Regions from separate parts of the Janthinobacterium sp. NFX145 genome, predicted to be linked through region 4. Evidence: predicted binding sites of a transcription regulator. Region 4 holds the regulator's gene; each other region holds the start of a gene.

Region 1 (7,682 bases), 2.2 Mb from region 4:
ATGCAGATCATCTTCCGCGTGCTGCTGGTGGAAGCGCGCTCCGGCCTCGTGCTGGCCCTGACCGTGCTGTCGATCAGCTTCCTGTCGTATTCGGCCGTGGCCGGCGTGGTGGGCGGCGGCGGCATCGGCGACCTGGCCATCCGCTACGGCTACTACCGCTTCGAGACGGACATCATGGTCGCCACCGTGGCCATCCTGATCGTGCTGGTGCAAACCATCCAGTTCGCCGGCACGCGCATCGCCAAGCGCCTCGACAAACGTTAATTCATCTTCAGTATTTCAGTACAAGGAAAAGCATGAACCATATTCGCCGCAACCTGCTCCTGGCCGCCGCCAGCCTGGCCTTCGCCACCGCCGCCCACGCCAAGGACCCGAAAGAACTCGTCATCGGCACCAGCTCCGGCCCGTATTCGGACCAGCTGAAGCTGGGCATCAAACCCATCCTGGAAAAACAGGGCTACAAGGTCAAGATCGTCGAATTCAACGACTACGTGCAGCCGAACTACGCGCTGGCCGAAGGTTCGCTGGACGCCAACGTGTTCCAGCACATCGTGTATCTGACCAAGTTCGCCACCGATAACAAGCTGCCACTGAGCTCCCTGATCACCGTGCCGACCATGCCGATCGGCCTGTACGGCGGCAAGCAGAAAACGCTGGCGGAAGTCAAGAACGGCGCCACCATCACCATGCCGAACGACCCGACCAACCAGGCGCGCGCGCTGGTGATGCTGGCCAAGATGGGCTGGATCAAGCTGAAACCGAACGTCGACCCGCTGCGCGCGTCCGAACGCGACGTACTGGACAACCCGAAGAAGCTGAAACTGGTGCCGCTGGAAGCGGCGCAGCTGCCACGTTCGCTGGCCGATGCCGACTACGCTTTCGTCAACGGTAACTTCGCCCTGGCCGCCGGCATGAAGCTGACGTCGGCCCTTAGCGTGGAAAAGATCTCGGACAGCTACATCAACCTGGTCGCCATCCGCACGGCCGACAAGGCCAAGCCATGGGTCAAGGACCTGGAAGCGGCCTACCGCTCGCGCGCCTTCCTCGACGCGACGAACAAGTATTTGGCCGGCTACGAAAAGACGGACTACCAGCTGGCGCTGGAAAAGACGCTGAAAAAATAAGACGGCGCATGGAATGCAAAAAGACGGCCAGGTTCACACCTGGCCGTCTTTTTTATTGTCCGCGCCGCGGAGGCGCAGTCGATCAATGCTTAGAAACGGTAGCCGACACCGACACCGATCAGGACAGGATCAACCTTGACTTCGCTGATCTTGGCGCCAGCAGCCAGTACGTCGCTGCGGATCTGCACTTTCTTGATGTCGAAGTTCAGCGACCAGTTTTTGTCCAGCTTGTAGTCGACGCCGGCTTGCAGCGAGAAGCCCCAGCTGTCATGCTCCAGGCGGCCGGCGCCATTCAGCAATTTCACGTCCGAGATATTCGTGTAGTTCACGCCGGCACCCACGTAAGGGCTGAACTGTTTTTCAGGCATGAAGTGGTATTGCAGCGACAGGGTCGGTGGCAAATGCTTGAACGTGCCGATATTCTGGCCACCCAAGGTGACGTCATGCTTTTGCGGATACGTCAGGATCAGCTCGGCAGCGATGTTCGGGGTGAAGAAATACGAAATATCAATTTCGGGAATCGTCTTGCTGCTGACATGTATCGTGTCCGATGCGCCAGCGCCAAAGACCGGCGTGGATTTGTTGGCCGGATCGATATGCACGGCGCGCGCACGGACCAGCCATGGGCTTTCCTGTGCCATTGCGTTGCCGGCGAATGCGCCGATGGCGGCCAGGACGATTGCTGCTGCAGTTGCGGACTTTTTCATTCTAGTTCCCTCTTTTTGTCGTTAAGTAACGCTGCGAAGTCTAAGAGTGCAGTGCAACAAAAACTTTGATCCACATCAAATAGTGCTAGATGGCATCATTAGAGGCATTTTTTCCTTTGCCCAGATCAAGAAAATGCGGCATTGCAGCGTGACCGCATGCACGGCCCCCTTGTCGGCACGCCATGCTGACGCAAGTTGCCCGCCACGCAATCACCACTTGCGCCGATGTCACTGGATTGCCACCTCCCTGCGCAGCATAATACTTCCACTTCACACATGAGAATAGTAATGATTATCATTTGCGATATAATGAATGACCTCGCTAGGCGACTACAAAAAGGAATGGGAGACATGGATATATTGAGGGAACTGCGTGAATCGGGCTTGAAAGTGACCATCCCCCGCTTGCGGATTCTGCAGCTGTTTCAAGAAGGCACGATCAAGCACCTGAGTGCGGACGATGTCTACAAACTCTTGCTGGCCGAAAAAATCGACGTGGGCCTGGCCACCATCTACCGCGTGCTGATGCAGTTTGCCGAAGCGGGCATTCTGTTTCGCCGCCATTTCGAATCGGGCCACGCCGTCTTCGAACTGAACGAAGGCCAGCACCACGACCATCTGGTCTGCACGGGTTGCGGCAAGGTCGATGAATTCGTCGACGAAGGCATCGAACTGCGCCAGAACGAGATCGCCGCCGAGCGGGGCTTCGTGCTGCACGAGCACGCGCTGTCGCTGTACGGCACCTGCGCCGAGTGCACTGCCAAAAAAGTGCCGCCGCGTAAGCCCTCCTGAGGCAGCGCGCAAGGTAGCGCCTGGCAAGCCACCTGCGCTACACTGCGTGCGCCGCAGTTCAACAAGGAAGAAGCATGTACATCGGAGAAATCGCCCGCCTGGCGGGCACCTCGCCCAAGGCCTTGCGCCACTATGAAGCGCTGGGCTTGCTTGGCGATGTGCGCCGTTCGGGCGCCTATCGCGTCTACACGCAGCAAGACCTGGCGCAAGTCAAATTGATACGCCAGGCGCAGGCCCTGGGCTTCCGCCTGGCCGAACTGCTGCCCATCCTGGCCGGCGACGATACCGACTGGGCCGCCCTGTCGCAGCACATCGCTGACAAGCGCACACAGATACAGCAGGAGTTCGCCCGCCTGCGCCAGCTCGACGCGCAACTGGCCGACATCGACACGGAAATCCACGACTGCCTGGCGCAGCAGCGTCTGCAAAAGGCCGCTTGACTCTGTCACTAGGGGCAAGCTTTAGCATGCAAGCTCTTCTTTAATGGATAGCCTGCATCATGACCACGACGACACCCAAGCGCATTTTGATACTCCTCGGCCACCCGTCCAGCGACAGCTTTTGCGCCACCCTGGCCGATGCCTACGCCGCCACGGCCCGCAGCGCAGGCCACACGGTGCGTGAGCTGCGCCTGGGCCAGCTGGACTTCGACCAGAACCTGCATGAAGGCTACCGCCAGGTGCAGCCGCTGGAAGCAGACTTGCTGGCGGCGCAGGAAGCCATCAGCTGGGCCGAACACCTGGTGTTCGCCTACCCGATCTGGTGGGGCGGCGCGCCGGCCCTGCTGAAAGGCTTCGTCGACCGCATCTTCCTGCCCGGCTTTGCCTTCAAGTACCGCCCGGGCAAGGCTTTCCCGGCGCAGCTGCTGAAAGGCCGCACGGCCCAGCTGCTGGTGGCGATGGATACGCCGCCCTGGTATTTCCGCTGGGTCTACCACATGCCCGGCATTCACCAGCTGCGCAAGACGACCCTGGAATTTTGCGGCGTCAAGCCCGTCAAGGTGGCCAGCTTTGGTCCCATGATCGATTCCACCGCAGCGCAGCGAGCGCGCTGGCTGGAACAGGCACAGGCGCTGGCCCGGCGCCTGTAAGTTGCTTGCCATGTAGCCATCATGCATACGGTTTTGACAAGCTGGTAATCAAGCCGTCACATTCCAAGGCTACCATGATGATATTGCCTGTTTGTCAGTCGCCTTGCTGTTGCGACAACAAGGGTCCGATCGTCATGTAAAGGTAGCCGCTGTGGAGTTCAACGCTTCTCGATTGCATCTTCCCCGTTATCGCACGTCCGTGGCGGCTGACCTGTGCATCCCCACGGAATCCGTGCAGGCCGACGCCAGCAATTTCGCCGTGCTGGAACTATTCACGGAACGGCGCGACATGATGAGTCTGCCCGTCACGGAGCAGCAGCGCCCTATCGGCTTAATCAGCCGCAACATCTTCATGTCGCAGATGTCCAAGCCCTTTTATCACGAGGTGTACGGCAAGAAGAGCTGCATCGCCTTCATGGACAAGGAACCGCTGATCGTCGACGGCGCCATGAGCATCGAAGACCTCACCTTCCGCGCCGTGGAAGCGGGCGAGAAGGCGCTGGCCGACGGCTTCATCATCACCGAGGCTGGCGCGCTCGCCGGCGTGGGCTTCGGCTTGCAGCTGATGAACGTGGTGGCCACCATGCAGGCGGAAAAGAACCGGCAGATCATGCACAGCATCGATTACGCCAGCGTGATCCAGCGCGCCCTGCTGCGCACATCAAGCGCGGAATTGCGCGCCACCCTGCCCGACGCGCACCTGGAATGGCAGCCGCGCGACGTCGTCGGCGGCGACTTCTACTTCTTCGAACGCCATGCGGGCGGCTGGTTCGCCGCCATCGCCGACTGCACCGGACACGGCGTGCCGGGCGCCTTCATGACCCTGATCGCCTCGTCGGCCCTGAGCCAGGCCTTGCGCGAACTGGGACCGCACGATCCGGCCGCCCTGATCGGCGCCGTCAGCCGCTCCATCAAAACCCTGCTGGGCCAGGACGGCGCCGGCAGCGACAACGCTGGCCACGCCGGCTCGAACGACGGCATGGATTGCGCCTTCCTGTGCTACGACACGGCCAGCGCCAGCCTGCGTTTCGCGGGCGCGAAACTGGCGCTGCACGTGGTCGCGCCGGGCGAGGACAGCGTGCGCGCCATCGACGGCGCGCGCATGGGCGTGGGCTATGTCGACACGCCGGCCGGCTACTGCTGGCACAACGAGACGCTCGCCATTCCCGCCGGCAGCCTGCTGTTCCTCACCACCGACGGCTTGCTCGACCAGATCGGCGGCGCGCGCGACATCGCCTACGGCAAGCGCCGCATGCGCGAACAGCTGCTGGCGCGGCGCGACGCTCCCGCCGGCGACGTGGCGGCGGCCCTGCTGCAGGACAGCGCGGCATGGCAGGGAGCACAGCCGCGCCGCGACGACCTGACCTTTTTCTGTTTCCGCCTGTAGTTTTGGCGCCATCGAGCCACCTTATCAACAAGAAACCGGGTCACCGGCTAGCCAGGAGCACGGACGTGCTGTACGAAGAATTCAACGAGTTTTGGGATGTGGCACGCAAGCGCAACATCATCTTTTTTTACGTGGGCTATTTCTCGCAGCACGTGGTGAACGCCATTTCCGAAACCATCAAGGCGCGCCTCGACACGGCCGGCGCGGCCGGCCCCACGCGGCGGCGCATCTTTTCCTCGTTCATCGAGATGTCGCAAAACATCATGCATTATTCCGCCGACAGCCTGACGCCCGATGCGCAGCTGGACCAGCAGATGCGGCGCGGTTCATTCTGTATCGGCACGCGCGGCGACAGTTTTTTTCTGCTGTGCGCCAACCCCGTCTCGACGGACAACGTGGCGCAGATCCGCGCCCGCCTGGAACCGCTGCACACCATGACGATGGAGGAAATCCGCCTCGCCTACAAAAAGGCCTTGCGCGAGGAAGCGCCGGCCGACAGCAAGGGCGCGGGCCTGGGGTTTCTCACCATGGCGCGCGACGCCAGCGAGCCGCTGGAATTCGAATTCGTCCAGGATCCCCAGGAACCGGGCCACACCATCTTCTGCATCAAAGCCATCATTTGAAAGAGCCGACTCAGGAAAGCATATGCAATTACCGTCACCACTGTTCATCGCCGCGACCCCGAGTTCGCCCGAAATCGACTTCCGTTTCGAGCAGCACACCCTGTCGATCAAGGGCGAGTCGTATCCGGAAAACGCGGCCGCCTTCTATGGCCCGCTGATCGCCGCCGTGCGCGCCTACCTGGAAGGCTGCCGCGAGGCGGCCATCACCGTCAACGTCTCGCTGGCCTATTTCAACAGTTCCAGCACGAAGATGCTGTTTACCCTGTTCGACACCCTGAACCAGGCGGCCGTCGATGGCAACCAGGTGCGCCTGAACTGGTATCACGACGAGGATGACGACACCATTCTGGAATTCGGCCAGGAGCTGCAGCAGGACTTTACGGCGCTGGACTTCCGCGACCATCCCGTGCAGGGCAGCTAGGGCATGCGCGCCGCCATCTCCGAGGCTGGACTGGAGCCAGACCTGTTCACCGTGGAAGCGGCGGCGCTGGCCGCCGCGCGCCGCATGCACGCCGACGCCAGCGCGTCGGGCGCGGAACAGCGGCGCGTGCTCGGTGAACTGATCATCCACTACGAGCGGCTGATGCGCGAGACGCGGCGCCTGATCGGCCGCAGCGACCGCGCCGAGCGCGACATGCATCTGCTGAACCGCCAGTTGCAAACCCTGGCCGGCCAGCTCGAATACCGCGCCACGCACGATCCGCTGACGGGCGCCCTGAACCGCGGCGCCGTGATCGACCACGCCTCGCGCTGCCTGGCGCAGGGCGACATGGCGCTGATCGTGCTCGACATCGACCTGTTCAAGCAGGTCAACGACGACTTCGGCCATCCGGCCGGCGACGGCGTGATCCAGGCCGTGGTGGACTGCCTGAAGGGGCTATTGGGACAGGAGACGGCCATCGGCCGGGTCGGCGGCGAAGAGTTTTCCGTCGTCTGGCCCACCTCCTCGCGCGACGACGCGGCGCAAGTGGCGCAGCGCATCTGCGAGACGGTCGGCCGCCAGCGCCATGCGGCGCCCATCACGCGCGCCATCACCGTCAGCGTGGGCCTGAGCTGGAACCGCGCCGGCACGCCATTCGAAACGGCCTATAGCCATGCCGACCAGGCCCTGTACCAGGCCAAGCGCGAAGGACGCAACTGCGTGCGCCAGTGGCTGGAAAGCTGAAGCGGGCCTCAGCGGATATGTTCGCGCGCCATGCTGCCGTCGCGGCGCATGGCCGCCGCGGCGCGCTGCATGGCCGCCACCTGCGCCTCGGGCAATTGCTTGTTGCAAGCGAGGTAAGTCTGCACGCGATTAAAAGTCAGCAGCGGCACCACCTTGCCCTCCCACTCCTTGCCGACGAAAGGCTTGCTGCCCACCGCCAGGCCCACAGCCCACAGGTCGATGCGCCCGAGCAGCAGCTTTTGCGGATTGAGCCACTCCTGCGTCACGGGCGCCACGTTCATGCCGCGCTGGCGCAGGTAATCGTCGCGCGCGTCGCCGAGCACCGTGCCGATCACCAGGCCGCGCGCATCATCGAGCGTGCGCAGCGCCAGGTGCCGCTCGGCCAGGCCGTAGAGTATCCATTCCGCTTCGTTGAGGGGGCCGATCCAGCGAAATTGCGCTTCGCGCTCCTGCGTGCGGCTGGTGGAAAAGATGCAGGTATCAGGCTCGCGCAGCGCCTGCGCGTACGCGCGCTTCCACGGCAGCAGCTCGATGCGGTAGGAAAGACCGGCGCGCGCCATGATGTCGCGCACCTTGAGCGTTTCCCGTCCCACGACGACATTGCCTTCCATCATGCTCGACGGCGGCAAATGCTCGCCGACGATGCGCACGTCTACCGCCGCGGCCAGCGCCGGCATCAGCAGCGCCACTGCCAGCAGCCACGCCATGCTTGCTTGTTTCATGCTTGCTTTCATCTGCTACAGGGGATTGAAGCCGATGTTACCATCGGCTCACCCTGGCATCGCCGCATATTG
Region 2 (7,682 bases), 2.3 Mb from region 4:
GTGGGTGGTGGTGCGGCATTCGTAGGCCACGCCGCTGGCGAGGATGGCGTCCAGGCAGGTGCGCGCCGGGTCGCCGCTGCCGGCCACGCGGGTCACATGACGATAATCGGCAAACGGCGCCTTGATGTCGAAGCCGACCCAATCGACCAGGGGCAGCACTTCCTGCAGGCGCTGCGGATAGATGCAGGCCGTGTGCAGGCCGATGCCGAACCCCAGTTCCCTGGCGTCCTGCATGGCGCGCGCCAGCGCCGGGTCCATGCACGCTTCGCCGCCGCTGAAGACGACGGCGTCGACCAGGCCCACGCGGCGGCGCAGCCAGGTCAGGACGTCCTGCCAGGGCATGGCGCCTTCCGGCGTGCGCGCCTGCAAATGCGGATTGTGGCAATAGCCGCAACGCCAGGGGCAGCCCTGCACGAACACCACGGCCGCCAGCTTGCCCGGGTAGTCGGTGGCGGAAAAGGGTGTCAGGCCGCCCACTTTCAACTCAGCCATGGCAGGCGGGCTGGCCAACCTTGGCGCTCGCTTCCGTAAAATACTGGCGCTCGTGGAATTCGCCCTGCTTGCCGATGTTGAACGAGGCGACGGGGCGGTGGTAGCCCATCACGCGCGTCCAGATTTCGCAGCGCTGGCGTTCCGTGTCGAGCAGGGTGATGGCGGGAGTGAAGTCGGGACGTGCGTTCATGGCGTTTCCTTGAGTGGGTGAGCGAGATCGGACTGCTTGCGGGCGATCAGTTCCGCGTCGCAGGTGGGACAGAATTCATGTTTGCCGGCCAGGTAGCCGTGGCGCGGGCAGATGGAAAACGTGGGCGTGACGGTGATGTAGGGCAGCGAGAAGCGGCTCAGCGCGCGTTTGACCAGCTCGCGGCAGGCGTTCGCATCCGACAGCGCTTCCGTCATGTACAGGTGCAGCACCGTGCCGCCCGTGTACTTGCGTTGCAGCGCGTCCTGCAATTCCAGCGCCTCGAACGGATCGTCCGTGTGACCCACGGGCAGCTGCGACGAATTCGTGTAATACGGATTGTCGCTTGTTCCCGCCTGCAGGATGGCGGGATAGCGCTTGCGGTCTTCGCGGGCGAAGCGGTACGTCGTGCCTTCGGCCGGCGTCGCTTCCAGGTTGTACATATGGCCCGTCTCTTCCTGGAATTGCACCATGCGGGCGCGCACGTGGTCGAGCAGGCGTATCGCCAGCGCATGGCCCTCGGCGGACGTGATGTCGTAAGCGTCGCCGCTGAAATTGCGGATCATCTCGTTGATGCCGTTCACGCCCAAGGTGGAGAAGTGATTGCGCAGGGTGCCCAGGTAGCGTTTCGTGTACGGGAACAGGCCTTGCTGCATCAGTTCCTCGATGGTGCGGCGCTTGATTTCCAGACTGGTCTTGCCCAGCTCCAGCAGGCGGTCCAGGTCGGCCATCAGCGCCGCTTCGTCGCCGCGCCACAGGTGGCCCAGGCGCGCGCAGTTGATCGTCACCACGCCCAGGGAACCGGTCTGCTCGGCGGAACCGAACAGGCCATTGCCCCTTTTGAGCAGTTCGCGCAAGTCCAGCTGCAAGCGGCAGCACATGGAACGTATCATGTTCGGCTTGAGTTCCGAATTGATGAAGTTCTGGAAGTAGGGCAGGCCGTAGCGGGCCGTCATTTCGAACAGGCGTTCCGCGTTTTCGCTATGCCAGTCGAAATCCTCGGTGATGTTGTAGGTGGGGATGGGGAAGGTGAAGACCCGGCCCTTGGCGTCGCCCGCCATCATGATCTCGATGTAGGCGCGGTTGATCATGTCCATCTCGGCCTGCAGCTCGCCATAGCTGAAGTCCATCTCTTGGCCGGCGATGACGGGAATCTGCTCGCGCAAGTCGTCCGGGCAGACCCAGTCGAACGTGAGGTTGGTGAACGGCGTTTGCGTGCCCCAGCGTGATGGCACGTTGAGGTTGAAGATCAGCTCCTGCATGTACTGGCGCACGTCTTCGTAGCGCAGGCTGTCCTTGCGGATGTAGGGCGCCATGTAGGTGTCGAAGGAGCTGAACGCCTGCGCGCCGGCCCACTCGTTTTGCAGGGTGCCGAGGAAGTTGACGATCTGGCCGATGGCGCTCGACATGTGCTTCGGCGGGCCCGATTCGATCTTGCCCGGCACGCCATTCAAGCCTTCGTGCAGCAAGGTGCGCAGCGACCAGCCGGCGCAATAGCCGGCCAGCATGTCGAGGTCGTGGATGTGCAGCGCCGCTTCGCGGTGCGCCGCGCCCACTTCCGGCGGATACACCTGGTCCAGCCAGTAGTTGGCGATGACCTTGCCCGACACGTTGAGTATCAGGCCGCCCAGCGAGTAGCCCTGGTTGGCGTTGGCGTTGACACGCCAGTCGCGCCGGTCCAGGTATTCATTGATGGACGCGGCGACATCGACCTGGCCGCGTGTGGGGGAAACTGCATTTGTCGTCATGAAACCTCCAATAAACACAACATGCGGTGTTTTTATGGAGATTAATCACTAAATATAGTGGCGTCAAAGGGTGCGTGCAGTTGCGTGACGAATCCTTGATGCAGGTGAAAAAACCACCTCAGCCGGTTTTGTTCCAGCGCGTTTCGCGCAGGATCAGCCAGCTCGCGCAAAAGAATGCGACGCCGCAGGCGGCGATGCTGGCGACGGAGGCGGGCAGCACATGCGCCCAGATTTCCAGCGGCGAGTAGGTGCTCCAGCTGGCCACGCGTGCGTCGAACGTGACGTAGTTCGCCAGCAGCCAGTAGACGGCCAGCAGGCCCGTGCAGATGGCGGCCTGACGCAGCAGCGGCAGTTGGCGGCGCGCGAACACGGCCAGCAGGAACAGCAGCAGCACGCCCGGATACGCGCCCAGCACTTCCGGCGACAGCACGGAGATGGTCCCTGCGTCATAGCCATCGGCCGGGCCGGCCCACTGCACTTGCAGCGCGGTGAGGAACAAGGTAAGCAGGAAAATCAGCAGCGGTTTGCGGGTCATGGCGGTCAATCGACGAGGGTGAAAAATGGGGCATTTTACAGCCAGGTCAAGCAAGTTGAACGCGCGCCAGCCATGCATGCATTCCTTCACCTGCGTCAAGGACTGGGCGGCATGGGCGGGGCTATAGTCTGCACCCTGAGCCGATACAGGACTGTGAATATCATGATGCTTGATTCAACCACCGCCACCCGCGTGGCCGGACCGCTGGAACTGGTCTGCCCCGCCGGCAGCCTGCCTGCCCTGAAAGCGGCCATCGACAATGGCGCCGACACGGTCTACCTGGGTTTTCGCGACGCCACCAATGCGCGCAATTTCGCCGGCCTTAATTTCGACGAGAAGGCCATCGCCGAGGGCGTGCGCTACGCCCATCAATATGGACGCAAGGTGCTGCTGGCGCTGAATACCTATCCGCAGCCGCACAACTGGGCCGTGTGGCGCAGCGCCATCGACCGCGCCGCGCAAGCCGGCATCGACGCCATGATCGTGGCCGATCCGGGCCTGATGGCGTATGCGGCCCAGCACCACCCGCAGCTGCGTTTGCACCTGTCCGTGCAAGGCTCGGCCACCAACTACGAAGCCATCAATTTTTACCATGAGCACTTTGGCATCGCCCGCGCCGTGCTGCCGCGCGTGTTGTCGATGGCGCAGGTGGAACAGTTGATCAGCAAGACGGAAGTCGAGATCGAAGTCTTCGGTTTCGGCAGCCTGTGCGTGATGGTCGAAGGGCGCTGCGCGCTGTCGTCGTATGCGACGGGCGAGGCGCCGAACACGCACGGCGTGTGCTCGCCGGCGAAATCCGTGCGCTGGCTGGAAACGCCGAACGGCCTCGAATCGCGCCTGAACGGCGTGCTGATCGACCGCTATGCACCGGGCGAAAACGCCAGCTATCCCACCCTGTGCAAGGGGCGTTTCGAAGTCAACGACGAAGAGTATTACGCCATCGAGGAGCCGGCCAGCCTGAACACGCTGGCGCTGCTGCCGCAGCTGATCGCCATGGGCGTGCGCGCCGTGAAAATCGAAGGACGCCAGCGCAGCCCCGCCTACGTGGCCCAGGTGACGCGCGTGTGGCGCGAAGCGATCGACGCCTGCCGCGAAGGCAATGCGCGCTACGCCGTCAAGCCGGGCTGGATGGCGGCCATGGACAAGCTGGCCGAGGGCCAGCAGCACACCCTCGGCGCTTACCATAGATCTTGGAAATAAAGGATGAACATGCTGAAGCTTTCTTTGGGCCCCTTGCTGTACTACTGGCCGCGCGCCACCGTTTTCGAGTTTTACCAGCAGATCGCCGGCACGGCCGTCGATATCGTCTACCTGGGTGAAACCGTGTGTTCGCGCCGGCATGAAGTGCGCCTGGCCGACTGGCTCGATATCGCCGACATGCTGGCCGCCGCCGGCAAGGAAGTGGTGCTGTCGACGCAGGCGCTGATCGAGGCGGGCGCGGAACTGGCGACCCTGCGCCGCATCACGGGCAATGGCCGCTACGGCGTCGAGGCCAACGACATGGGCGCCGTGCATTGCATGGAAAAGGGTACGCCCTTCGTCGCCGGTCCCCATTTGAACCTGTTCAATGGCCCCAGCTTGCAGTTGCTGGCGCGCCTCGGTGCGCGGCGCTGGGTGATGCCGCTGGAAATGGGACAGACGGCGCTGGCCGAGATGCAGCGCCAGAAACCGGAAGGGCTGGAGACGGAAGTGTTCGCCTACGGTCGCATGCCTCTGGCGTTTTCCGCGCGCTGCTTCACGGCGCGCAACCGCAACCTGCCGAAGGACGATTGCGGCTACAGCTGCCTGGAAGAACCGGACGGCCTGCTGCTGCGCACGCGCGACGAAGTGCCGTTCCTCGTGTTGAACGGCACGCAGACGCAGTCGGCACTGGTCTACAACCTGGTGCGTGAACTCGACGCCATGCGCGACATGGGCGTGGCGGTGGCGCGTATCAGCCCGCAGGCCATGCACACGGAACAGGTGATCGCCATCTTTGACCGCGCCCGCCGCGGCCAGGTCAGCGGCATCGGCGCCCAGGCCCAGCTGGCGGCCTGCCAGCCGGCCGGCGCCTGTGACGGTTACTGGCACGGCCAGCCCGGCATGGAACAGCACGCCGCCCATTGAACGCATTGAAAGGAAGCACCATGCAAGATCAACTGGAAAGATTGCCCGTCCCGGCCAAGCCACCCATGAGCAAGCCCGCCGCGTCATACCGTCTGCCCGAACCGCTGGCCGAATTGCTGTCCAAGCTGCCGCCGTATCCCGCCTCCTGGCTGTTCGTGCAAGGCTTGAACCGCCTGCTGGCGCCGCAATTGCCCGACGATGTGCGGCGCAGCCTGGAAGGGCGCAGCCTGCGCTTGCGCCTGCTGGACGCGGGCATCGCCTTCGATTTCGAGTGGCAGGGCACGGTGTTCGTGGCCGAGCGCTATGTCGATGTGCCGGACCTGTGCATCGCCGCCAGCGTGCATGATCTGATGCTGCTGGCGCGGCGCCAGGAAGATCCGGATACCCTGTTCTTCAGCCGCCGTTTGAGCCTGGAAGGCGACACGGAACTGGGCTTGTTGTTCAAGAATACGCTCGACGCCATCGAATTGCCGCCGTTCGACTTGCAGGCGCTGGGACCGCGCCGCGTGCTGGCGCATTTGCGCGACCGGGGCGCGCGGGAAGGCTGAGCGGGGGAGTTGGCTGCGTTCAGTGGCGGCAGTGGCCGCAGGCGCCGCTGCACGACGGCAGTTGCTCTGCGTTGGAGGCTTCGCCCATGAAGCCGGCGTCGTTGACGGCGGCCAGCAGGCGTTCCTGCGTGGCCAGACGTTCGTCGAATTGCACCGTTGCGCCGTGGCGCGCCAGCGAGACGCACACGGTGGCCACGCCCGTGACGGCTTCGAGCGCCCCCGTCAGCCTGTCGGCGCAGCCTTCGTGATCCATTCCAATAATATTCAAGCGCGCTGTCTGCATGGGTTCCTCTTGTTTTTCAAATAAAAAAACAGCGTAGGCGAGGGGCGCGCATGCCGTCCAGAGCAGCACGCAAGATTTATTTTGTATTTGCGGTTTTATTGATCTGGATTAATTCCCAACCCTGCTGGCCAGCCTGGAAGTGCTGTTGCCCCATCCATGGCTGCCTTATTTCCGTTTGCCGGAGGCAACGCCGCTGGCGCGCCAGGCGCTTTGGTATCGTCCAAAACATTACTAATGGTTTTATTGATCAGTGTCAAACAGACGCTTCAATCGTGCGCACGATGTTTGATAAAACGCAAGACGAGTTCAACAGAACACCTGTTGACACTTATAAAATTTTCACCGAACATAATTCCACGTTGCAACATTTTGCAAGACTCTCCCAGCACAAGCGTTTACCGCAGGTGTCGTGCGGGACCCGTGCGCCCGTTCGAAAGCCAGCCGCCGCCAGCCGCCGAACGCTCTGTCCCCTTGTAACCATCCGTTATCTTTTCGAAGGTTTGCCCATGTTCGATTCGATCACGTCGGTATTGCATCAAGTGCCGGAACTGGCCCTGTTTTTGGCGCTGGCGCTGGGCTATGCGGTAGGGCAGATACGCTTCGGCCCCATCCAGCTGGGCGGCGTGTGTGGCACCCTGATCGCCGCGCTGCTGATCGGCCAGTTGGGCATCACCCTGGACGCCAGCGTCAAGAACGTCTTCTTCATGCTGTTCATCTTTGCCCTCGGCTATGCGGGCGGTCCCCAGTTCTTTGCCAACCTCAACGCCAAGGGCTTGCGCCTGGGTTTGCTGTGCCTGATCGAAGTGGTGGTGGTGCTGGCGCTGGTGCTGCTGGCCACGCGTTTCCTCGGCCTGGACCAGGGCACGGCGGCCGGCATGATGGCGGGCGCGGCGACGGAATCGGCCGTCGTCGGCACAGCCACGGACGCCATCTCGAAGCTGGCGCTGCCGGCCGCCCGCATCGCCGAATTGCAAGCCAACGTGGTCACCGCGTATTCCATCACGTATATCTTCGGCCTGATCGCCATCGTCATCGCCACCAGCCAGATTTTTCCGCTCCTGCTGCGCGTCAACCTGCGCGAGGAAGCCGACAAGTTGTGGGAAAAGATGGGCGGCGCGCAGACCGATGGCGATGGCGTGCAGGCGACGCCGGACATGGTGGGCCGCGCCTACCGCATCAGCCGCGGCGCGGGACGCCGTCTCGACGCCTTGCAGCATATTTTTGCGGGCCGCGCCAGCATCACGCGTGTGCGCCGGCACGGCAAGGTATTGCCTTTGGAACCGGAACTGCGCCTGCGCAACAACGACGAAGTGCTGGTCATCGGCCACCGTCCCGCGCTGGTGGCGGCCGAAGCCATCCTGGGAGAGGAATTTGCCGACACGACGGGCTTGAACATGGCCGTCTCGGCCGTCGAAGTGGTGCTGCAACAAGCTTCGCTGGTGGGCCAGCCCTTGCGCCAGCTGGCCTTGCCTTCGGGCGTGCACGTGGCGGCCGTCGTCCGTGGCGAGCACAGCATGCCGCCGCTGCCTGACCTGACACTGCAGCGCGACGACGTGCTGCGCCTGTACGGCACGACGGAAGGGCGCGAGCTGAACACGGCGCTGGCCGCCATCGGCAAGCGCGTGCCCACGGGCGACCGCAGCAATATCGTCTACGCCAGCATCGGCATCGTGCTGGGCGTGTATATCGGCGGCTTCAGTGCCAAGCTGGGCGGCATCCCGTTTTCGCTGGGCACGGGTGGCGGCGCTTTGCTGACGGGCCTCGTGTTCGGCTGGTACCAGGC
Region 3 (7,682 bases), 3.2 Mb from region 4:
CCGCCAACAAGGACTTTCCGCAGCGGGCCGCAGCGCAAGCCCTGCTGACCCAACTGTAGGCCATGGCTGTGCACGCGGCCATGCCCGGCGTGGCGGCGCGGCCGCTGGCCCTGCTGGCGGGCGCGGCCTGCGTGCTGGCCTTGCGCCACTATCCGCTGGGCCACGGCTGGCCCGGCCTGCTGTTTGCCATCCTGCTGCCCGCGTATTTTCTGCTGCTGTGCTGGCGTCCCGCCAGCTGGCTGTTCTGCGTGCCCGCCCTGCTGCCCGTGCTGGACCTGGCGCCGTGGACGGGCTGGTTCTTCCTGGAAGAAATCGATCTGCTGCTGTTGCTGACGGTGGCCTGCGGCTACTGGCGCCTGGGCGGGCCGGCCCAAGGCGCAGCGGCGCGGCTGTTGCCCGCCGCCCGCGTCTGTTTGCTGCTGTGCAGCCTGGCCTGGCTGGTGGCGATGCTGCGCGGCGTCCTGCCGCTGCCGCACCTCGACTTGAATACCTGGGATAACTATCTGAGCCCCTACAACAGCTTGCGGCTGGGCAAGGCCTGGGCCTGGAGCATGCTGCTGCTGCCGCTGCTGCTGCGCGACGCGGATCCTCCCGCCTTGCGCCGCTACGCGCTGCCGGGCATGCTGGCCGGACTGGCCATGGTGTCGCTGTTCGCCCTGTGGGAACGGGCCGTGTTTCCCGGCCTGTCGAATTTGGCCAGCGACTATCGCATCACGGCGCCGTTTTCCGCCATGCACACGGGCGGCGCCGCGCTGGACGGCTACCTGGCGTTGAGCCTGCCGTTTGCGGGCCTGTGGCTGGCGCGCGCGCGCAGCCGCTGGCAGGCGGCGCTGGCCTTGCTGCTGCTGGGCCTGGCCCTGCACGCGGCATTCACCACCTTTTCGCGGGGCTTGTACGCGGCCCTGGCCGCAGCCATGCTGCTGGCATTCTGGCACACCCTGCGGACGGTGCCCGCTGCGGCGCGGCACCCACCGGGCCAGCCGCCCGTGCGCAAAATCTTGCTGAGGCTGCTGCTGGCCGGTCTGGGCACGGTCCTGCTCGTGTACATGTTCAGCCTGGCCGGCTACCGGGGCTTGCTGGCTGCCGTCGTCCTGCTTGCGGCCAGTTTCGTGCTGGCGGCGCGGCCCTTGCCGTGGCGTCTGGCGCCGGCCAGCCTGCTGTGCGCGCTGTGCCTGCAGGGCTTGCTGGCCGCCTGGTGGCCGGAAGGGACAGGCCAGCAAACGGCCGGCTGGCTGAAAGGTCCATATTTCCTGTTTTTGCTGGCGGCCGCGCTGCTGGCGGGCGCATTGTGGCCCAGCGGCACCGGCGGCAAAGGGCCGGCCAGGCTGGGCCTGGCAATGATGGCGTGGACCATGCTGGCATGCAACCTCGCCTGGATAGGCTGGCACTGGGCCGGACCGCCGGCCCTGCTGCCCGCCGGCCTCGTCGTGGGGCTGGCCACGCTGATGTTGTGCAATGGACGCTTGCGGCCGCCGTTGTGGCGGCTGGACCGGGCCAGCCTGAGCATCGCGGGCGCAGCCGGCATCCTGCTGCTGCTGGCCATACCCGTCTCGGCCAGCTATTACGCCACAGAACGTTTCTCGACCACGGCCTTCGACATGCAAGGCCGCTTGCGCCACTGGCGGCAAGTGCTGGCCATGCAGCCGTCCGACTGGGGCGACCGCCTGTTCGGCATGGGGTTCGGCAGTTTCCCCGCCACGTATTACTGGCACAATCCGCAGCGCGAGGTGCCGGCCAGCATCGCGTATGCCGAGGAAGGCGGCAACCCGGACAATCCTGGCAACAGGTATGTGCGCCTGGCCAGTCCCGGCTACAGCGCCGGCTATGGCGAACTGCTGCGGCTGCTGCAACGCCTGCCCGTGCAGCCTGCCACGCCTTACACCCTGGCGCTCGACGTGCGCCGGACCGGCCCCATGCCCGTGCTGCTGGTGCGCCTGTGCCAGCGGCAATTGCTGTATGCGCAAGGCTGCGTAAACGTTCCGTTGCGCCTGCGCCCTGCGCCGGCTGGCACGCAGGCCAGTGCTTGGCAGCATTATGACGTGCCGTTCGACAGCGCCTGGCTGGGCGCGGGCGCTTGGCTGCTGCGTCCGCCCGTGCAGCTGGAACTGGCGGCCAGCGGCACGGCCACCTCGTCCGTGCTCGAAGTCGACAATCTGAGCTTGCGCGCACCGGGTGGCGAGGAACTGATCGCCAATGGGCGCTTTACCCAGGCCAACAATTACTGGTTTTTCAGCAGCGACCACCACCACTTGCCATGGCATATCAAAAGCATGGCCTTGCACTTGCTGGTGGAAACGGGCTGGTGCGGCGCCCTGTCGATGCTGGCCCTGCTGGCTGCGGCCGGCCAGCGCCTGCTGCGCCGCGCCGCGCGGGGCGATCCGGGCGCGCTGGCCTGCGCCGCAGCCTTGCTGGGTTTTCTCGTCGTCGGCCTGTTCGACAGCCTGCTCGACGTGCCGCGCATCGCCCTGCTGTGTTACCTGATGCTGCTGTGCGCGCTGCTGCAGCCCGTGTCATCTCCTCCCGTTGAAAGTACACCGCCATGAAAGCCCTGCTCTCCGCCTTGCTGTCCTGCCTTTTTCTGCTCCTGGTTGCCGCGCCCTGCCGCGCCGATGCGCCGCTGGCGCACACCATCGCGCGCGTCAAACCGTCCATCGTCGGCGTGGGCAGCCTGCAAAAGACGCGCACGCCGCCGATGAACTTCATCGGCACAGGCTTCGTGACGGGCGACGGCTTAAGCGTGCTGACCTGCGCCCATGTGATCCAGAAACTGCTCGACGCCAATCCGAACGAAGTCATCGGCATACTCACGGGCCAGGGCGAGGCGGCGCAGTTTCGCCCCGCCAAGGTCCAGGCGCTGGACACGGAACACGACCTGGCCTTGCTGCGCCTGGCGGGCGCACCTCTGCCCGCCTTGGCGCTGGGCGACGCGGCCACGGTGCGCGAAGGCCAGGCCATGGCGTTTACAGGATTTCCCCTGGGTACCTTGCTGGGACTGCACCACGTCACGCACCGCGCCACCGTGTCATCGCTGACGCCCGTGGTCATGCCCAGCGAAAATGCGCAGCGCCTCGACGTGCGTCGCCTGGCGCAGTTGCAAAAGGCGCCGTACACGGTGTTCCAGCTGGACGCGACGGCGTATCCGGGCAGCAGCGGCAGCCCGCTGTTCGATCCCGAGACCGGTCTCGTCTACGGTATCGTCAACATGGTGTACGTCAAGGGCCTCAAGGAGACGGCCATCAGCGCGCCCAGCGGCATCACTTACGCCATTCCAGGCAGCCACATGCAGGCGATCTTGCTGAAAAATAAATGACTTCTCAGTTGCGCCCCTGCCTCAGCCGGTCGGTAATGCCAGGCTCATCCCATGTCGGGAAAAAAAAGGGGTAAAACGACCGTTCCCCCCCATGCTGTTCCATCAGGCCACCGTACTTGCGGATCTGGGCCCCCATGTAATCGAGGTCCAGCCGTAGCAGCACGGCCGGCGCCCCCACGCGCGTGCACTCGCGCTCGCCGCCGAAGTCCTGGAAGCCCAGCATGCGCTTGTAAAACACCACGTGGCGCGGGTTGACTTCGATCACGTAATCCGTAAAGCCGTGAATATTATGGGCATAGATATAAGAGATATGAATCAGCGCCGCAAACACGCGCTTGCTCACACCCTTGTCGATGGCCAGGCGCGACGGTTCGCACAGGCGGCGGCCCTGCTCGCGCAGGACGTCGAGCTTGTCGCGGAAGTTTTCATCGGCAGGCAAGCCCGTCTCGTCATTGTCGAGGCACAGGGTCATGGTGCCGACGGTGCTGCCGGCCGTTTCCGCAAACAGCGTGATTTTATTCAGCGCATGCGCGGTGCCGGGATCGACGGCATAGCCGCGCCAGCCGTACATCTTGCGGATCAGCAAACTGGCCGCCTCGCGCCGGCCACGCGAATTGGCCATGCGGATATGAAAGCGCTGCAGGTCGAGCTCGTGCTCCATGGCCGGGTCGATCTGCCCCTCGCCCACCACCAGGTCACTCAGGGCGCCTGGCGTGTCGAAGGAAATAATGGGTTCATCTTGAAAGCTCATCTTGTCCTCACGTTCATCGGCTGCCGTTGAGACGGACTGAAGCCAATGCCTTGTGACAAGACAAAAACTGGAGAAGTTCCCAGCTTTAGTTAAAAAAACAGAAGAATTTCACCTTTAGATAGCAAAATTACACGCTGAAATTTGCCGAAAAATACAAAATGACAAATATAAGTGTTGTTTTGATATTGCCGAGGCCGCTGTTAAAAAAAGCTTTCCGGTATCAGCAGCACATCGCCCGGCCGCATCATGACATTCGCGGAAATATCGCCTTCCTTCAGCAAATCATCGAGGCGGACCCGCAGCTGCTGCTGGTTGCCTTCGCGCATGCGGATGATGCTGGCCTTGTTGCCGGCCGCGAAATCGGTGATGCCGCCCACTGCGATGAGCACGTCCATCAGCGACATGCCCAGCCGGTACGGCAGCGCCTGCGGCTTGGCCGCCTCGCCAATCACCCGGATCTGCTCGCCATACGGCCCCGAGAAATTGGTGACGATGACCGTCACCACGGGCTGCTGGATGAATTTGCTCAAGGCTTGCTCGATGTCGCGCGCCAGCTGGGTCGACGTCTTGCCGCTGGCGGCTAAATCCTCGACCAGCGGCGTGGTGATCTTGCCGTCCGGCCGGACGGCCACCGTCAGCGACACTTCCGGGTTGCGCCAGACGATGATGTTGACGGAGTCGCCCGGCCCGATCAGGTAATCGTGCATGGGCGCGCTGTCGTCGGACGGTGCCAGCGGATGGGACGTGCGGCAGGCGCCCAGCAGGCTGGCAGAAAGGGCCAGGCCCAGCGCGTTACGGACAAATGCACGGCGAAACGGATTCATGCGGAGCCTCTTCGAGTCGATGGCGCATCCATGGTCGGCCCCGCAGAACCAGCCTGGGCCGCGAACTTCCTATGATTATTAAAACTCGGCAAGAGAACCTTGAGGCGTATCAAGAAGCAATCATCTTGGGAAATCTTGCTCCACAGCCGCCCTATACTTTGCTTACCCAACAGGCAAGCATTTCTTGCAAGATGCCGCTGTTGTCCGCGCCGCCAGCCCATCTCCCGTGCAGCACCGCACCGCCACCTGAAGGAAGCGACATGGAAGACTTGATACAGCAACTGCTGTCCAGCCTGAAAGGCATCTGGAAGTACCGCTGGCACGCGGTCGTGGTGGCGTGGCTGGTGGCCATCGCCGGCTTCATCCGGGTGATCTCCCTGCCCGACGACTTCCAGACGTCGGCGCGCGTGTTTGTCGATACGCAAACCATCCTCAAGCCGTTGATGGCCGGCATGACCAGCGTGCCGAACACGGAACAGCAGGTAGCCATCATGAGCCGCACCCTGCTCAGCCGCCCGAACGTCGAGCGCGTCATGCGCATGGTTGACCTCGACCTGGGTTCGAAGACCGTGCGCGAGCACGAGGCCCAGCTGGACGAACTGATGAGCCGCATCAAGATCACCGGCACCAACGCCTACGACATCTACACCATCAGCTACAGCGGGCGCGACCCCAAGCTCGTGCGCGACGTCGTGCAAAGCCTGCTGACCATCTTTGTCGAAGGCAGTTTCCAGGGCAAGAAAGGCGATTCGCAAAAGGCGGTGCAATTCATCGACGAGCAGATCAAGAATTACGAGGACAAACTGAGCGCGGCGGAAAACCTGGTGAAGGAATTCAAGATCCGCAACAACCTGCTGCTGCCGCGCCAGGGCATCGACTATGGCAGCCAGCTGCTGATGTCGTCCGATAGCCTGAACAATGCCAAGCTGGAACTGGTCGAGGCGGAACAATCGCGCAAGGCCATCCTGAGCCAGATCGAAGGCGACGAGCCCGTGCTCGACCTGGAACCGAACGCGGCGGCCATCACGAATCCCGAACTCGACGAGCGCATCGCATCGATCAACAAGAACCTTGACAGCCTGCGCATGCAATTTACGGAATTGCATCCCGACATCATCGCCTCGAAACGCCTGGTGGCCCAGCTGGAAGAACGCAAGATCGAGGAAAGCAAGCTGAAAACGGCGGCCGGCGATCCGGGCAAGAACTACAGCCCCATGCTGCAGCAACTGAAGGTGGCGCTGACGGACGCTGACGCCAAGGTGGCCGCCATCCGCGCCCGCGTGCAGGAATACAGCGCGCGCAACGAGCGCCTGCTGGCGCAGAGCAATGCCGTGCCCGAGGTGGAATCGCAGCTGGCGCAGCTCAACCGCGACTACATCATCAACAAGGAAAACTATGAAAAGCTGATCGGCCGGCGCGAAGCGGCCAAGCTGTCGGGCGAACTCAGTTCCACCACGGACATGATGGCCTTCAAGATCATCGACCCGCCCACGGTGCAATATGCGCCCGTCGGCCCGAACCGCCCGCTGCTGTTTTCCGCGGCGCTGGGCGCGGCCCTGATTGCCGGCGTCGCCACGGCCCTCCTGATCAGCCAGGTGCGCCCCACCTTCCTCAGTCCTTCCGAACTGCGCGACGCCACGGGCTTGAACGTGCTGGGCACGGTATCGATGAACTGGACGCCGCTGCAGCAAGTACGCCGCCGCCGCGCCCGCTATGGCTTCGGCGCCTGCCTGGGCAGCCTGTTCGTGCTGTACGGCGGGGTCATGACGGCCGCGCTGCTGAAATTCTAGATCCCAAGGAGCGACGATGAGCAGCAAGGACAGCGGCAAGCACGAATCCACCATCCTCGGCGTGGCCGAGGCCGGCGTGCCCTATACGGTGAACGGTACGCAGGGCGCGGACGCGGCCCGCTCGCCCCGCTACCGCCCCCTGAACCTGGACCGGCTGGCCGAGCAAGGCATGCTCACGCACGACGGCGGGCGCAGCGCGGTGGCCGAGGATTTTCGCATCATCAAGCGCCCGCTGCTGCGCCAGGCGCGCGCCAGCGGCGCCGAGGCCATCCGCCACGGCAACCTCATCGTCGTCACCAGCGCCATGCCGGGCGAAGGCAAGACTTACTGCGCCGTCAACCTGGCCATGAGCATCGCCATGGAAATGGATATCACGGTGCTGCTGGTCGATGCGGACGTGGCGCGCCCGTCCGTGCTGAAAGTGCTGGGCCTGCCGCCCGAGCCGGGGCTGATGGATATCCTGCTCGACCCGCAACTGGCCATGGCCGACGTGATCCTGAAAACCAATGTGGCCAACCTGAGCATCCTGCCAGCCGGGCGCAGCAACAAGCACGCGACGGAATTGCTGGCCAGCCGGGCCATGAGCCGCTTACTGGCGGAAATTGCCAGCCGCTATGGCGACCGCATCGTCGTCTTCGATTCGCCGCCCCTCCTGATCACCAGCGAGGCGCATGCGCTGGTCGGGCAGATGGGACAAGTCGTCATGGTGGTCGAGGCGGAAACGACGACGCAGCACGCCGTCAAGGAAGCGCTGCGGCAGATCGAGTCGTGCGAACACATACATTTGATCTACAACAAGACCAAATCGTTCCCCGGCAACGACTACTACGGCTATGGCCATTACGATTAGCCGCCGGGTTTCGCTAACGCCGCCGCCATCGCCGCTGCTGCCGTTGCTGCCGTTGCTATCTCTGCTGCTGCCCCTGCCGGCCGGCGCCGTCGACTGGCTGGTGCAGCCGTCGCTGCGCCTGCGCGAAAGCTATACGGACAATGCCTTGCGCGCGCCG
Region 4 (7,682 bases):
GGCTGCCCTTGCCTTCGCTGCTGGCGACGGCGATGTCGCCGCCCATCATGTGGATCAGCTGCTTGCTGATGGCCAGGCCCAGGCCCGTGCCGCCGAAGCGCCGCGTGATGCTCTGGTCGCCCTGCGAAAACGCGGCGAACAGCTGCTGTTGCTGCAGTTCCGTCATGCCGATGCCCGTGTCGCGCACTTCGAAGCGCAGCCAGGCGCGGCCGCTCTCTCTCTCGGCCAGGCTGACGGCCACCACCACTTCGCCGCTCTCGGTAAATTTGATGGCGTTGCCGGCCAGGTTGACGAGGATTTGCTGCAGGCGCTGGGCGTCGCCCACCAGGCGCCGCGGCACGTCGGGTTCGACGGCGATGGCCAGTTCCAGTTCCTTTTCGCCCGCATTCATCGTCATCGTCGTGGCCAGGGTATTCATGACTTCGTCGAGGTCGAATTCGACGGGCGACAATTCCATGCGGCGCGCCTCGATCTTCGAATAGTCGAGCACGTCGTTGAGGATGCCCAGCAGCGACTGGCCCGCCACTCTGACCATGGTCAGATACTTGCGCTGTTCCGTGTCGAGTCTGGTATTGCCCAGCAAATACACCATGCCCAGCACGGCATTGAGGGGCGTGCGGATTTCATGGCTCATGTTGGCCACGAAATCGCTTTTCGCGCGGTTGGCCGCCTCGGCCCGGTCGCGTTCCTGCTCCAGTTCGGCCGCGCGCGATTCGAGTTCCTGCTGCAGACGGTCGCGCTCGCTCATCAGGCCGTTGAACGCTTCCGTCAGTTCGCCGATCTCGTCGCGCTGCTGCACCGGCACGGGGGTAAAACGGCTGCCGCTGGTGCGCAGGGCCAGCAGGGTGTCGCGCAGGCGCACCAGCGGCGACAGCAGGCGCACGGTGACCCAGCCCAGAACAAAGGCGGCCAGCAGCGAGGCGAGGATGCTCCACAGCACCAGCCGGTACAGCACGCCATCGAACGGTTCGAAGGCGTCCGCGACGGGCAGCGAGGTGGCCAGCAGCCAGTTCACCGATTTCAAACGCTTGAAGCTGTTGACTGCCGTGATGCCGCGGCTGTTGGTGCTGACCATGCTGCCTTCGCCATCTTCCTTCAGCAGCTGGGTCGTCGTCAGGTTGGCGTTCGGCTGGCGCGGCTGCAGCAGGCGGCTGGTATCGGGGTGCAGCACGTAGCGCGGCACGGCGCCGCGCGTGAGGATGAAGTAATAGCCGCTCTTGCCGACCTTTTCCGAGCGCAAACGCCCCAGCAGGTTGTCCTTGTACAGGCGCAGCACGCCGATCACCACGCCGGCCACCTGGCCATCGGCGGTGAGCACGGGCGCCACCATCTGCACGATGGGCATGCCGCTCGATTTACCCAGCATCGGTTCGGTGATCATGGGCTGGCGCGTGCGCAGGACGGTCTGGAAATACTCGCGCTCGGCGACGTTGATGCCGGCGCGCCCCGGCACTTCCGGCATGTCGGCCACGACGGCGCCTTGCGCGTCGAGCACCAGCACGTCGTCGAACAGCACCAGCATCGAGCGGCGCGAATAGTATTCGCGCAATTGGGCGGGCCGGGCGATCAGTTCCGGCGGCTGCTGCCGGGCCGTCAGGGTGACGATCTGCAGCAGCATGCCCAGCTTGTCGTCGAGCTCGGCAGCGGTACGGCTGATCAGGGATGACTGCTGGCTCAGCAGTACTTTAGTGAAATCGTCGCGCATGTGCTGCACCTGGATCATGGTGACCAGCGCGATCATGGCGATCGAGGTCAGGCTGGTGGCCAGCGCGACTTTTGCTTTGATGCCGAGAGGCTTCATGATTTCCTTTTCAGTACCGGGCGGCACAGGCGGCAAGTAATGCTGTCAGGAATTTTCCTATCAATGCCCCAGCTTGGCAAGCGGCGCCGCGCAAATTGCCCTCCCCGCATGGGCTTTTGACGATGTTGCCATATAATTAAAGTCGGAACGTCGTTTATTCAGCGAAATTGCCGTGAAATTGGCACACGGCAACCCTGTATGCAGTAAACTTGTTGTTGCATTTTCTAAAAGGTACCGACATGACTGAAGCGCTACTCACTCCAACCTTGCCTACAGTGAACGTGGAAGCGTTGCGTGCGCGATGCTCGACCTGCAGCATGCATCAATTGTGCCTGCCGATGGGCCTCGATATGGGCGACATGGACAGGCTGGACCAGATCATCGGCCGCCGCCGCAAGATCGTGCGCGGCGCCTCGCTGTTCCGCATCGGCGACTCGTTCCAGAACCTGTACGCGATCCGCCTGGGGCACTTCAAGACGTACCAGATCAATCCGGGCGGCGAAGAGCAGGTGACGGGCTTCCAGATGGCCGGCGAACTGCTGGGCATGGACGCCATCAGCGCCGACCGCCACCACTGTAATGCGGTGGCGCTGGAAGACAGCGAAGTGTGTGAAATCCCGTTTTCCAGCCTGGAACAATTGCTGGGCAATATGCCGACCCTGCTGCGCCATTTCCACCGCATGATGAGCCAGGAAATCACGCGCGAGCAAAGCGTCATGCTGTTGCTGGGCAATATGCAGGCGACGCAGCGTTTTGCCGCCTTTATCGTCAACCTGGCGTCGCGCTACGAAGCGCGCGGCTATTCGAGCAGCAAATTCCAGCTGCGCATGTCGCGCGAGGAAATCGGCAACTACCTGGGCCTGACCATCGAAAGCGTCAGCCGTTTATTGTCGAAATTCAAGAAGGAAGGCTGGCTGCGCGTCTCGAACCGAGAAATTGAAATCTTGCAGCCGGCAAAACTGAAGGCCATCACGGCCGGTACCGACGTCTGCAAATAAGGCCTACAGCTCTTCGTCGGCGTGCAGCGCGATGCTGCGTTGCAGCGGCCAGGTCCAGATGCCGGACAGGCGCCACTCGCGCTTGTCGTTTTCCACCAGCACTTGCCAGCGGCTGCGCTCGAGCATCGGCAGCGCCACCGAGAAATTGCCGGCCGCATCGGGCCGCACCAGCAGCTTGATGTCCTTTTCCGGCAGGGTCGCATGCGCCAGGTGCAGCTGCAGCGGACCCTGGTAAGCCTTGCCGAAGCTGTGCACGGAACCACTGAGGCGCGCTGACGCCACGTCGTAGGACAAGCTGGTAGCCATCGCCAGGTCGCTGGCGATCGTGTCGCGCTTCAAATCCTGGTTGATCGCCTTGCCCTGCTTGTAATAGTCGCCCACCACCAGCGCATCGGGTTGCGTAAACGCGATATAGCCCATGAAGCTGCCGACGACCACGGACAGGCCGGGACCGATCATCAGCAGCCATGGCCAGCGATGCTTGTACCAGGGATCGGCGGGGGCTTGCAGTTTCAGACTGTCGGACATGGTGATTCTCCTGTGTAAACGGCCAGTCCCCATGCGGGGACCGGCCTTCCTGCTTTAACGCGGCACGATGAATACCGCGCTTTCACGCACATGCAGCGAGGGGTTGTCCAGCGATTGCAATTCGATCGCAATCTTGTTCGACCCCTTCTCGCCGACGCCGTGCGGCACGCGCAGGCGGATCGGCCAGCCCAGCGTTTCCGTCGGCTGCAAGGTCACTTCTTCGCGCGTCAGCAAGGTCAGGCCCGGCAAGCCGGAAGCGCTGATCTTGAAATGCTGGCTTTGCTCCGAGGTGTTCATGATCTGCAGGCGGTAGACGTTTTCGATCATGCCGTCTTCCACTTCGCGTCCCATCGAACCGCGGTCGCGGATCACGTCCATTTTCAGGGGCGTGCGCAGGGCCAGCGACGTACATACGGCGATGATGATCAGGGCCAGGATGGAAGTGTAGATCAGGACGCGCGGGCGCATGGCGCGCTGGCGTATCTGCTTCGAATTGAAGTTGTTTTCCATCGCATGGTCGGTGCTGTAGCGTATCAGGCCACGTGGCCGCTCGACCTTGTCCATCACGCTGTTGCAGGCATCGACGCAGGCGGCGCAGCCGATGCATTCATACTGCAAGCCGTTGCGGATATCGATACCGGTCGGACACACCTGCACGCACAGGGTGCAATCGATGCAGTCGCCCAGCTTGTCGTTGTTGCCGGCCTTCTTGCTCATGGCGCCGCGTGGTTCGCCGCGCTTGGCATCGTAGGTGATGATCAGCGTGTCCTGGTCGAACATGGCGCTCTGGAAGCGCGCGTAGGGGCACATGTATTTGCACACCTGCTCGCGCAGCCAGCCCGCGTTGCCGTAGGTTGCCAGGCTGTAGAACAAGACCCAGAACCATTCCCAGGGACCGAAATTCAAGGTGGTCACCGACTGCGCCAGTTCCTTGATCGGCGTGAAGTAGCCGACAAAGGTAAAGCCCGTCCACAGGGCGATGGCGCCCCATGCCAGGTGCTTGGCCGTCTTCTTGAACGCCTTGCGCACGGAGGGGCCCTGCTTGTCGAGGGCCATGCGCGCGCTGCGCGTACCCTCGATGCGGCGTTCGACCCACAGGAAAATTTCCGTGTATACCGTTTGCGGGCAAGAGAACCCGCACCACACCCGCCCGGCAATGGCCGTGACGAGGAACAACAAATACGCACAGATGATCAGCAGGGCCGCCAGATAGATGAAATCCTGGGGCCACAGCACGACGCCGAAAATGTAGAACTTGCGCGTGGTCAAATCGAACAGCAGGGCTTGCCTGCCATTCCAGGTCAACCACGGCAAGCCGTAGAACGCGAGCTGGGTAAGCCATACGCATACCCATCGCCAGGTAGCGTAGCGTCCTTTGGCCTCGCGAGGGTAGATCTGCTCGCGGGCCGCATACATCTTGATGACTTGAGGTTCCATTTTTACTTGGCGGGTGCCTGCGGATTCGACAGGCTCCAGACATACGCCGACAGCACATGTACCTTGGATTCGCCGAGGAAATCGCTGAAGGCAGGCATGGTGTTGCTGCGTCCCTTGCGTACGGTTTCCATGATGGTGTCGGCGCTGCCGCCGTACAGCCAGGTCTTGTCCGTCAGGTTCGGCGCGCCGAGCATCTGGTTACCCTTGGCATCGGCACCATGGCAGGCCATGCAGGCGCCAAACTTGGCCTTGCCCAGCACCGACTTGACGGGATCCGAGGTCGAACCGGACAGGCTCAGCACATAATGGGCCACGTTCTCGACATCCTTTTCGGAGCCCAGGGCGGCGCCCATCGGTGGCATCTGCCCATTGCGGCCGTGCAGGATGGTGGTCTTGATGATGTCGGGTTCGCCGCCATACAGCCAGTCCTTGTCCGTCAGGTTGGGAAAGCCCTTGTTGCCGCGCGCATCCGAACCGTGGCATTGCGCGCAATAGGTCAGGAACAGACGCTGGCCGATGGCTTGCGCCTGCGGATCGGCGGCCACCGTCTTCAAGTCCTGGCTCAGGTACTTGTTGAACAGGGGACCGTAGTCGGCTTCCGCCTTCTTCAGCTCTTCCTCGTACTGGCCCGTCGATTTCCAGCCCAGGCTGCCGGCATAGTTGCCCAGGCCTGGATACAGGAACAGGTAGGCCAGCGCGAAGACGATGGTGATGTAGAACAACCACATCCACCAGCGCGGCATCGGCGTATTAAGTTCCTTCAAGTCCTCGTCCCAGACGTGGCCCGTGGTGCCGTCGGCAGGGGCGCCCTCGACCACTTTGATTTTCGACTGCGAGTACAGCAGCACGCCGCAGCCGATGATGCCCAGCAGGGACAGCACGACGATGTAGATATTCCAGAAGCCATTGGTAAAGTCAGCCATGGTGATGCTCCTTCGCCAGGTTCATCTCGGCCTCGGCCGGATAGTCGAGCGCGTCGTCGGCGAACGGCAGGCGTGCCGCCGCGTCGAAGTCGCTGTTGCTGCGGCTGAACGTCCACCACAGGATGCCCACGAACGTCGTAAAGGAAACCACCGTCATGACGCTGCTGGCGCTGTCAAACAGGTTTTCGATTGCCATGCTAATTCCTTGTTTTGATTAATGTACCGAGGCCTTGCAGATAGGCGACCAGGGCGTCTTCTTCCGTCTTGTCCTGCAGCTGCGCGGGGCCGGCGGCGATCTCTTCATCGCTGTACGGCTGGCCCAGGCGTTTCAGGGCGCGCATCTTCGGCATGATTTCGTCAGGCACCAGCTTGGTCTTCGCCAGCCAGGGGTAGGACGGCATGTTCGACTCGGGCACCACGTCGCGCGGGTTGTTCAAGTGCGTGCGGTGCCATTCGTCGCTGTAGCGCGCGCCCACGCGGGCGAGGTCGGGCCCCGTGCGCTTGGAACCCCACTGGAACGGATGGTCGTAGACGAATTCGCCAGCGACCGAATAGTGGCCATAGCGTTCCGTTTCCGCGCGCAGCGGACGCACCATCTGCGAGTGGCAGTTGTAGCAGCCTTCGCGCACGTAAATGTCGCGGCCCGCCAGGCGCAGCGGCGAATACGGCTTCAGGCCGGCGACCGGCTCCGTCGTGCTCTTCTGGAAGAACAGGGGAACGATCTCGACGGCGCCGCCGATGCTGATCACTACCGTGACCAGGGCGATCAGCAGCCAGGGGTTTCTCTCAATCCATGCATGTGAAAATTTCATTTGCTTATGCTCCTATCAGGCGTGCGCCGCGTTCAGTTCCGGAATGCGGGCGACGGGGAGTTTGCTGCCGCGCAAGGTCATCCAGGTGTTGTAGCCCATGATGCACATACCCGACAGGTACAGCAGGCCACCGGCCACGCGCACCACGTAGTACGGATACGTCGCTTTCACGCTCTCGACAAAGGTGTAGGTCAGGGTGCCGTCCGGATTGACCGCGCGCCACATCAGGCCCTGCATCACGCCGGCGATCCACATGGCGGCGATGTACAGCACGATGCCGATGGTGGCCACCCAGAAGTGCACGTCGACCAGGCGCGTGCTGTGCATCTGCGTGCGGCCCGCCAGGCGCGGCAGCAGGTAGTAGATCGAACCCATGGTGATGAAGCCCACCCAGCCCAGAGCGCCCGCATGCACGTGGGCAACGGTCCAGTCCGTGTAGTGCGACAGCGAGTTGATGGTCTTGATCGACATCATCGGACCTTCGAAGGTGGCGATGCCGTAGAACGACAGCGAGACGATCATGAATTTCAGGATCGGATCGGTGCGCAGCTTGTGCCAGGCGCCCGACAGGGTCATGATGCCGTTGATCATGCCGCCCCAGCTTGGTGCCAGCAGGACCAGCGAGAAGACCATGCCGATCGATTGCGTCCAGTCAGGCAATGCCGTGTAGTGCAGGTGATGCGGGCCCGCCCACATGTAGGTGAAGATCAGCGCCCAGAAGTGGACGATCGACAAACGGTACGAGTACACGGGACGCTCGGCCTGTTTCGGGATGAAGTAGTAAACCATGCCCAGGTAGCCGGCGGTCAGGATGAACCCCACCGCGTTATGGCCGTACCACCACTGGATCATGGCGTCCTGCACGCCCGCATACGCAGAATACGACTTGGTGAACGAGGCTGGCATGACGGCGCCATTGACCACGTGCAAAATCGTCACGGCCAGGATGTAGGCACCGAAGAACCAGTTGGCCACGTAGATGTGTTTTACCTTGCGCTTGATCAGGGTGCCGAAGAACACGATGGCGTAGGCGATCCAGACGATGGCGATGAGGATGGCGATAGGCCATTCCAGTTCCGCGTATTCCTTGCCGCGTGTCATGCCCATGGGCAGGGTGACGACGGCGCACAGGATCACCGCTTGCCAGCCCCAGAAGGTGAAGGCGGCCAGTTTGTCGGAAAAC

The links. The regulator FNR, encoded in region 4, switches genes on or off when oxygen is low (the NO sensors DNR and NnrR bind a similar motif). The targets are predictions, from matches to a motif close to TTGATNNNNATCAA.
Region 1: the regulator FNR is predicted to act here: its motif matches at 1,897-1,910, upstream of ACPJXG_RS09585 (OmpW/AlkL family protein).
Region 2: the regulator FNR is predicted to act here: its motif matches at 3,048-3,061, upstream of ubiU (ubiquinone anaerobic biosynthesis protein UbiU).
Region 3: the regulator FNR is predicted to act here: its motif matches at 4,985-4,998, upstream of ACPJXG_RS14185 (XrtA system polysaccharide chain length determinant).

The regions. Positions count from the first base shown of each region.
Region 1 is NZ_CP187360.1:2,130,893-2,138,574, reverse strand. It holds gene ACPJXG_RS09595 (methionine ABC transporter permease) at 1-264, shown strand, start outside; gene ACPJXG_RS09590 (MetQ/NlpA family ABC transporter substrate-binding protein) at 297-1,124, shown strand; gene ACPJXG_RS09585 (OmpW/AlkL family protein) at 1,214-1,831, opposite strand; gene fur (ferric iron uptake transcriptional regulator) at 2,183-2,623, shown strand; gene ACPJXG_RS09575 (MerR family transcriptional regulator) at 2,698-3,063, shown strand; gene ACPJXG_RS09570 (NAD(P)H-dependent oxidoreductase) at 3,123-3,713, shown strand; gene ACPJXG_RS09565 (SpoIIE family protein phosphatase) at 3,886-5,100, shown strand; gene ACPJXG_RS09560 (SiaB family protein kinase) at 5,166-5,723, shown strand; gene ACPJXG_RS09555 (DUF1987 domain-containing protein) at 5,746-6,144, shown strand; gene ACPJXG_RS09550 (GGDEF domain-containing protein) at 6,148-6,888, shown strand; gene ACPJXG_RS09545 (substrate-binding periplasmic protein) at 6,897-7,610, opposite strand.
Region 2 is NZ_CP187360.1:4,018,270-4,025,951, reverse strand. It holds gene ACPJXG_RS17965 (anaerobic ribonucleoside-triphosphate reductase activating protein) at 1-492, opposite strand, end outside; gene nrdD (anaerobic ribonucleoside-triphosphate reductase) at 485-682, opposite strand; gene ACPJXG_RS17955 (ribonucleoside triphosphate reductase) at 679-2,427, opposite strand; gene ACPJXG_RS17950 (hypothetical protein) at 2,546-2,962, opposite strand; gene ubiU (ubiquinone anaerobic biosynthesis protein UbiU) at 3,125-4,162, shown strand; gene ubiV (ubiquinone anaerobic biosynthesis protein UbiV) at 4,172-5,068, shown strand; gene ubiT (ubiquinone anaerobic biosynthesis accessory factor UbiT) at 5,089-5,616, shown strand; gene ACPJXG_RS17930 (heavy-metal-associated domain-containing protein) at 5,636-5,899, opposite strand; gene aspT (aspartate-alanine antiporter) at 6,406-7,682, shown strand, end outside.
Region 3 is NZ_CP187360.1:3,146,074-3,153,755, forward strand. It holds gene prsT (XrtA/PEP-CTERM system TPR-repeat protein PrsT) at 1-59, shown strand, start outside; gene ACPJXG_RS14165 (hypothetical protein) at 63-2,543, shown strand; gene ACPJXG_RS14170 (S1 family peptidase) at 2,540-3,310, shown strand; gene ACPJXG_RS14175 (N-acyl amino acid synthase FeeM domain-containing protein) at 3,315-4,061, opposite strand; gene ACPJXG_RS14180 (XrtA/PEP-CTERM system exopolysaccharide export protein) at 4,262-4,885, opposite strand; gene ACPJXG_RS14185 (XrtA system polysaccharide chain length determinant) at 5,146-6,675, shown strand; gene ACPJXG_RS14190 (XrtA-associated tyrosine autokinase) at 6,692-7,525, shown strand; gene ACPJXG_RS14195 (TIGR03016 family PEP-CTERM system-associated outer membrane protein) at 7,509-7,682, shown strand, end outside.
Region 4 is NZ_CP187360.1:6,338,378-6,346,059, forward strand. It holds gene ACPJXG_RS28490 (response regulator) at 1-1,801, opposite strand, end outside; gene fnr (fumarate/nitrate reduction transcriptional regulator Fnr) at 2,041-2,799, shown strand; gene ACPJXG_RS28500 (FixH family protein) at 2,803-3,327, opposite strand; gene ccoG (cytochrome c oxidase accessory protein CcoG) at 3,382-4,764, opposite strand; gene ccoP (cytochrome-c oxidase, cbb3-type subunit III) at 4,767-5,687, opposite strand; gene ACPJXG_RS28515 (cbb3-type cytochrome oxidase subunit 3) at 5,680-5,883, opposite strand; gene ccoO (cytochrome-c oxidase, cbb3-type subunit II) at 5,885-6,499, opposite strand; gene ccoN (cytochrome-c oxidase, cbb3-type subunit I) at 6,515-7,682, opposite strand, start outside.